DNA from 2 places in the Micromonospora sp. WMMA1996 genome. Region 1 is predicted to be linked to the other one. Evidence: riboswitches for the same ligand, from Rfam matches in the RefSeq annotation. Region 1 holds a riboswitch; the other holds the start of a gene.
What was found. Region 1 has a riboswitch for thiamine pyrophosphate ahead of COO58_RS27630 (thiamine phosphate synthase). Riboswitches for the same ligand answer to the same signal wherever they lie in the genome.
Positions count from the first base shown of each region.

Region 2: it holds a riboswitch for thiamine pyrophosphate, as region 1 does, so the genes downstream of both, COO58_RS21315 (ECF transporter S component) here and COO58_RS27630 (thiamine phosphate synthase) in region 1, are expected to answer to the same signal.

Region 1 is NZ_PDHU01000005.1:430,098-433,983, reverse strand. It holds gene COO58_RS27645 (thiazole synthase) at 1-144, opposite strand, end outside; gene thiS (sulfur carrier protein ThiS) at 149-349, opposite strand; gene thiO (glycine oxidase ThiO) at 340-1,470, opposite strand; gene COO58_RS27630 (thiamine phosphate synthase) at 1,464-2,090, opposite strand; TPP riboswitch at 2,085-2,196, opposite strand; gene COO58_RS27625 (endonuclease domain-containing protein) at 2,316-3,227, shown strand; gene COO58_RS27620 (aldo/keto reductase) at 3,859-3,886, opposite strand, start outside.
Region 2 is NZ_PDHU01000003.1:358,409-362,294, reverse strand. It holds partial or broken gene COO58_RS21320 (ABC transporter ATP-binding protein) at 1-1,241, opposite strand, end outside; gene COO58_RS21315 (ECF transporter S component) at 1,353-1,943, opposite strand; TPP riboswitch at 2,017-2,123, opposite strand; gene COO58_RS21310 (alpha/beta fold hydrolase) at 2,201-3,037, shown strand; gene COO58_RS21305 (sugar isomerase domain-containing protein) at 3,034-3,783, shown strand.

The DNA of each region.
Region 1 (3,886 bases):
GTCCACCCGGCGCAGCGCCAGTGTCACCAGCTCGGTGCCGGAGGCGCGGATCGCCTGCTCCAGCACGTGCAGGTTGGCCGCGCCGCCGGTGCCGAGGACGAGCCGGGAGCCAAACGAGACCCCGCCGATCTCCAACGTGGACATCCGCTCACCCGCCCTGGGTGGCGCTGAGGACCTCGACCCGGTCGCCGTCGCGCAGCACGCTCGCCGACCAGCCACCGCGCGGCACCACCTCGCCGTTCACCGCGACCGCGAGCCCGCGCTCCCGGTCGGTGACGGTGCGGACCACCTCGGCGACGGTGACGCCCTCGGGCAGCGTCCGGCCGGTGCCGTTGACGATCAGTTCCACGTGCGCTCCTTCCCGAAGCGGTCCGGGGTGAAGGGGGCGAGCGCGGGACCCGGCTCGCCGGTGACGATCAGCTCGGCGACCAGGTCGGCGGTGACCGGGGTGAGCACGATGCCGTGCCGGTGGTGGCCGGTCGCCACGACCACACCGGGCAGGCCGGGCAGCGGCCCGATGACCGGGGCGTTGTCCGGCGTACCGGGGCGCAGCCCGGCGACGGCCTCCACCAGCTCGTACTCGACGAGTTCCGGCACCAGCTCGGCGGCGGCGCGCAGCAGCGTCAGCACGCCTCCGGCGGTGACCTCGGTGTCCGCGCGCTCCTCGACGGTCGCGCCGACCACCACCTCGCCGCTGTCCCGGGGCACCAGGTAGACCGCCTCGCCGTCGGCGTACCCCCGGATCACGTGCCGGAAGCCCGGCGGGCCGCCGGCGGGCGCGCGGAGTCGCAGCACCTGGCCCTTGACCGGCCGGACCGGCAGGCCGGTCAACGCCGCCGCGCCGCAGCCCGCCGAGACCACGGTGACCCGGGCGTCCACCTCGGACAGCGCGCCGACCCGCACCGGCCGCAGCGCGACGCCGGCCCGCCCGGCCGCCGCGCGCAACGCGGTGACCAGCCGGCGCGGGTCGACCTGGTGGTCGCCGGGCGCCACGGCGCCGCCGCGCACCCGGGTGGCCAGCGCCGGCTCGCGGTCGCGCAGCTCCGAGGGGCGCAGCGGCGTGATCGGCAGTGCCAGACCCTGTTGGTACGACCACAGCCGCCGCGCCTCGGCCAGGTCGTCGGCGGTGAGCCCGACGACGAGCGTGCCCTCGGTGCGATGCCCGAGGTCGACGCCGCTCGCCGCGGTCAGCTCCGCGGCGAACGCGGGCCAGCGGGCGGCGGACGAGACCAGCAGCCCGGTCAGCTCGTGCTCCCCGAAGTACGCCTCGGCGACCGGCGAGAGCATCCCCGCGGCCACCGAGGAGGCACCCGACCCGGGCCGGTCGTCGTGCACCACCACGCGCAGCCCGCGCTGGGCGCACCGCCACGCGATCGCCCACCCGATCGGCCCGCCACCCACCACCGCCACGTCGGTAAGGAAGGGCCCCCTGTTAACGCCTCCGGTAGAGGAAGGGCCCCTGCTTAACACGTCAGCGCACCGAGCAGCTCGGCGGTGGCCCGGGCCGGGTCGGCCGCCCCGCTGACCGCCCCCACCACCGCCACCCCGTACGCCCCGGCGGCCCGCAGCGCCGGCACGGTGGCGGCGGTCACCCCGCCGATGGCGATCACCGGCACGTCCACCGCCCCGGCGACGGCGCGTACCCCCGCCGGGCCGATCGGCGTGGGCAGGCCGGACTTGGTGGTGGTGGCGTGGCACGGGCCGACGCCCAGGTAACTCGCGCCGGCGGCGACGGCCGCTCGGGCGCCGCCCGGCTCGCGGGCGGTGGCGCCGAGCACGGCGTCCGGGCCGAGCACCCGACGCGCGGCGGCCACCGGCAGGTCGTCCGCCCCGACGTGGCCCCCGGCAGCGACCACCGCCACCGCCACGTGCAACCGGTCGTTGACCAGGCACCGCGCCCCGTACGGCCGGCAGGCGTCGACCACCAGGCGGGCCAGCTCGTACGCCTCCCGGTCGGTGGCGTCGTCCTCCACCCGGACCTGCACGACGAGGTCGGCGCGGGCCACCGGCAGGGCGGCGCGCAGCACGGCGAGCGGGTCACGCCCCGGCCGGGTGTCGGTGATGAGATGCAGTCGTCCCAGGGACGGCACGGCAACGCTCCTCCCTGCGCCGGCATTACCCGGATCAGGTTCGACGGTCGGGGGCTCCCAGCCCCCCTCTCAGCCCGGTCCACACCGGGCTCCCGTGGGTCACTTGCGGCCTACCGTACGACGCCTCCCCCGCCGGACGGAAGACCGGGTGACGTTTTTCCCAGGAACCCGCCGCGCGCCGGATCGGGGCGTACGGTGACCGTCGCGTCACGACACGCTGTGCGGATGCCCGCTCACGCCCGAGTGCCCGGCGGCCTGTCCGCCCTGCCGTTCCGGGGCAGCCGTGCCGTCTCCGAAGGGCTGCTGACCTGGACGATGTTGCGCGGGCCGACATGGGTCCGTCTGCTGCCTGACGTGTACGTGCACCGGGACGGACACCGCGCCGACGACCACCGGATGTGGTGCGAGGCGGTGGCGCTGCGCCTGCCGCCGGGTGCCGCACTGGCGGGACGCAGCGCCGCCTGGCTGTTCCGGGTGGACCTGCTGGGCCGGGACGCGCCGGTGACGGTGCTGCTGCCGCGCCCCGCCCGACTGCGCCCGCACCCGCGTCTGTCGGTCGCCCGGTCCCCGTTGCCCGGTGGGGATCGGACCCGGTTCGGCGGGCTCCCGGTCACCACCACGCTGCGCACCGCGTTCGACCTTGGTCGGCAGGGGTCACGCGCCGACGCGCTGGTCGCCGTCGAAGCGCTGCTCCGCCGCCGGGTGGTGACGCTGCCCGCCCTGCGCTCCTACGCCGCCGACCGACCGGGCTGGCCGGGCGCTCCGCTGCTGCGCGAGGTGCTGGCCCTGGCCGAGCCGTCGAGCGAGTCCCCGATGGAGACCCGCCTGCGGCTGCTCCTCCTCGACGCCGGCCTCGGCCCGCTCGTCGCGCAGCACGAGGTACGCGCGGGCGGGCGCTTCGTGGCCCGGGTCGACCTGGCCTGGCCGGCGCTCCGCCTCGCGATCGAGTACGACGGCGACCACCACCGCGAGCGGGCTCACTTCCGTCGCGACGTGGCGCGCCTGAACGCGCTCCGCGCGGCCGGTTGGGTGGTGCTCCGGTTCACCGCCGACGACGTGTTGCGCCGTCCGGACGCCACCGTCGCCCTGGTCCGCCAGGCACTCGCCGAACGCCTCGCCACCGCACCGCCGCACTGACCCGGTGTCCCCCACGCGCCCACACCCGAATGCCCCGCCCCTCGGCCCGCCCGACGTGCCGCCCCACCCGACGCCCCCGCCTCCGCCCGACGTGCCGCCGCCGCCCGTCAGCTCTGCCCCGCCCGCCGGGCCCGCCCCGCCCGACGCCCCCGCCCCGCGGTAGGCGGCCAGGTCGAAGTCGTCCGGGCGGTCGTCGCACTCCTCGGACCTGAGGCGCCACGGACGTCAGACCCGCCCGCAGACACCCACAACGTTCCACCCGCCGCCAGGACCGGCCGTGGGTGGAACACCATGGGTGCCTCAGCGCTCGTTTGACACCCATGCCGTTCCACTCACGGTGAGCGCTGGCGCTGAGTGGAACACCATGGGTGTCTGCCTGGCGGCACTCGCCGGTGGATCGCCACGAGAGGTGACGCGTCGCGGGTGGCCACGGCGCAGGCCGCCGTGCTGGAAGGTGGCCACCGAAGGCTGCCACGCTGGAGGGTGGCCGCCGAAGGCTGCCACGCTGGAAGGTCAGCCCGCACCAGGACCGCCACGCGAGGAACGGCCACGCCGTCTCGCTGGCGGACCACCACGCCAACGAGCGACCACGCCGGCGGACCGCGGAGGCGGCCACGCCGGCGGGGATCCGTCAGAGGAGAGCGTCGAGGGCGTCCAGG
Region 2 (3,886 bases), on a different contig from region 1:
GGCGCGGTGGTCAGGGCGGTCGCCACGCTCAGCCGCCGCGCCTCGCCGCCGGAGAGGGTGTACGGATTGGCGCCGGCCAACCGGTCCAGTCGCAGCCGGTGCAGCAGCGCGTCCACGGTGTCGGTGACGTCCGCCTCGGACCGGCCGGTACGGCGTGGGCCGAGCGCCAACTCGTCCCGCACCGTGCCGGTGACGAACTGGTGTTCCGGGTCCTGGAACACCGAACCGATCCGGCGCGCCAGCGCGGGCGCCCGCCAGCGGTGCGGGGGAGTGCGCGCGTCCCGGCCGGCCAGCTCGGCGGAGGCGGTGAGCGCACCGGTGCCGGGGCGCAGCAGGCCGCCGAGGAGCAGCGCCAGCGTGGACTTGCCGGCGCCGTTGGGGCCGAGGACGGCGAGTGCCTCGCCGGCGCGTACCCGAAGGTCGGTGGGGGTCAGCCGGGGCGGCAGGCCGAGCCGGTCGGCGGTGAGCAGCACGTCGCCTGGCTCCGTGCTGGCGTGCCGCGGCGGGACGGTGTGTCCGGGCACCCAGACCCCGGCGGCGGCCAGCGCGTCGCCGTGCGCGGCGAAGACCGCCTCGGGCGGCCCGTCGGCCCGCACCCCGCCGCCGGGTTCCAGCACCACCACGCGGTCGACCAGCGGCAGCGCCTCGGCCACCCGGTGCTCGACCAGGATCAGCGTGGTGTCCGGGTCGAGCGCGTCGGCGACGGCCCGGCGGATCAGGGTGGCGCCGGTCGGGTCGAGGTTGGCGGTCGGCTCGTCCAGCAGCAGCAGGCCGGGGCGGAGCGCGAGCGTGCCGGCCAGGGCGAGGCGTTGCTGCTCGCCCCCGCTGAGGGCGGCGGTGGGACGGTTCCGGTCGTAGGGGAAGCCGACCCGGCGCAGCGCCTCGTCCACCCGGGGCCAGATCTCCTCGGCGGGTACGCCCCGGTTCTCCAACCCGAACGCGACGTCGTCGCCGGAGCGGGCCATCACCAGCTGGGTCTCCGGGTCCTGGAAGACCACGCCGACGCGTTCGCGCGCCTTGCGCGGGTCCAGCCCGTCGATCTCGACGGTGCCCTCCTGCTCGCCGGAGTCCTCCGGAAGCAGCCCGGCCAGCGCCGCCAGCAGCGTGCTCTTGCCGGCCCCCGAGGCGCCGAGCAGCAGGACCCGTTCCCCGCTCTCGACGCGCAGGTCGACGCCGCGCACCGCCCAGGCCCGGCGCCCCCCGTGCCGCCACCCGAACCCGCGGAGAACCACCCCGCTCACCGTCGCACACCCCCTTCCGTTCCGACCCCAGCCTGGTTGATCAAGGAGTTCGCGTCAGGGATATCGCCCGCCGCCGACGCGAACTCCTTGATCAACATGGCGGGAAACCGGTCAGACCAGGGCGCGGTCGCGGCCGGCGGGGAAGCGGTCCAGGACGCCGGTGTTCGCCAGGGCCCGGGTGAGCAGGTGCGCGCCGAGGCCGGCCACGACGGTGGCGCTGACGATCGTGATCAGGGCGTAGGGGATGCGGTAGGAGGTCAGCTCGTAGGCCTTGTTCCAGTAGACGAAGTCGAAGATCGCCGCGCCCAGGCCGGTCAGCGCGCCGGCCAGCACCGCCACCGGCAGCCGGAACGAGCGGTAGCGGAACGCGGCGAACGCCAGCTCGGCGCCGATGCCCTGCATCAGGCCCTGGAGGATCACGATGCTCGCCCACTGGCTGCCCAGCAGCGCGGAGACGATCGCGGCGACGGTCTCGCAGTAGAGCGCCGCGCCCGGCTTGCGGATGATCAGGCCGGCGAGCACCGCCGGGATCAGCCAGACGCCGTAGAGCAGCGCCTGCGCCGGCGGGAAGAACGCGAACGCCGCGTCGGTGGCGCTCCAGAGCAGGCCCCAGGCCCAGAAGACGACGCCGAAGGCGACGGCGATCACCGAAGCGACGACGATGTCGACCGTACGCCAGCGGTTGCTGTCGGTGTGGCTCATGACGGACTCCCAGTTCAGATGAGGAACCAGGAGAAGACGCACGCCGCGCCCGGAACGCCCGGACGGCGGCGCGGCTGGAGGTCGACCGAACTCCCTGCGCTGGCATTACCCAGATCAGGTTCGAGGGTCTGCGGGCCTCGGCCCGCACTCTCAGCGCTGTGCGCTCCCCTGTCGGATGTGAAGTTGTCTCGTCGCAGACGCTAGCACCGTCGCCTGCCCCGGGCCCAGCAGGGCAACTGTCGGCTACGGTGGTGATCATGCGGGTCGAGGCGCGGGGACTGACGTTCGAGGTACGCACCGGCGGCCCCGAGGACGGCGACCCGGTCCTGCTGCTGCACGGCTTCCCGCAGCACTCCGGCGAGTGGGACGCGGTCACGCCCGCGCTGCACGCCGCCGGGCTGCGCACGTACGCGCTGGACCAGCGCGGCTACTCGCCCGGCGCGCGGCCGGCCGCCGTCGAGGCGTACCGGATCCCGGAGCTGGTGGCCGACGCGGCCGGCGTGCTGGACGCGCTCGGGGTGACCCGCGCGCACCTGGTCGGCCACGACTGGGGCGCGATCGTGGCCTGGGGGCTGGCGGCGGCGCACCCGCAGCGGGTGCGGACGCTGACCGCGGTCTCGGTGCCGCACCCGGCGGCGATGGGCCACGCGCTCGCCGCCGACCCCCGGCAGAAGGCGAAGTCCGCCTACATCGCGCTGTTCCGGATGCCGGGCAAGGCGGAGAAGGTGCTGCTGGCGCTGCGCGGCGCCGCGCTGCGGCGGCTGCTCGGCGGGGTGGGGGACGCCGACGCGGTGGCCCGCTACGCCGAGCCGATGCGCGAGCCGGAGGCGCTCACCGCGGCGCTCAACTGGTACCGGGCGATGAGCGGGACGGACATGAAGGCCGTCGGACCGGTGGGCGTGCCGACCACGTACGTCTGGAGCGACCGGGACGTGGCGATCGGCCGGACGGCCGCCGAGGCGTGCGCGGCGCACGTCACCGGGGACTACCGCTTCCTGGTGCTCGACGGCGTCAGCCACTGGATCCCCGACGAGGCGCCCGGCCCGCTGGCCGCCGCGATCCTCGCCCGGTGCACAGGAGCGGAGGAAGCATGACGGTGAGCGCCGAGGACTACCTGGCGGTGGTGACCGAGACGATGGGCCGGGTGGCCGCCGAACAACGGCGGAACGTGGCCGCGGCGGCCGACCTGATCGCCACGGCGCTGCGCGCCGACGCGGTGGTGCACGCCTTCGGCACCGGACACTCCGAGGCGCTCGCCATGGAGATCGCCGGAAGGGCCGGCGGGCTGGTCCCCACCAACCGCATCGCACTGCGTGACCTGGTGCTGCGGGGCGGGGAGCCGGCCGACGTGCTCGGCCCGAAGCTGGAACGTGAGCCGGCCGTGGCGCACCGCCTCTACGAGCTGGCCCCGATCCGGCCGCAGGACGTGTTCGTGCTGGCCTCCAACTCGGGCGTGAACGGGGCGATGGTGGAGTTCGCCGCCATCGTGAAGGAGCGCGGGCACGGGCTGGTGGCGATCACCTCGGCCCAGCACTCGGCCCGGATGACGTCCCGGCACCCGTCCGGCCGCAAGCTCGCCGACTTCGCCGACGTCGTGCTGGACAACGGCGCCCCGTACGGCGACGCGACGCTGCCGCTGCCCGGCGGCGGCGCGGTCGGCGCGGTCTCCTCGATCACCGCGGCGCTGCTGGCCCAGCAGATCGTCGCCGAGGTGGTGGCCCGGCTGCTGGCCGCCGGCGAACGGCCGCCCGTCTACCTTTCCGCCAACATCACCGGCGGCGACGAGCACAATGCGGAGTTGGAGGCACGGTACGAGGGCCGCATCCGCCGCGGAGCGTGAAGCGCGAGGAGTGAGCCGGGGTTGCGAGCCCCGCAGTCGCGAACGAGCTGGCACTGTGAAGCGCGAGGAGTGAGCCGGGGTTGCGAGCCCCGCAGTCGCGAAC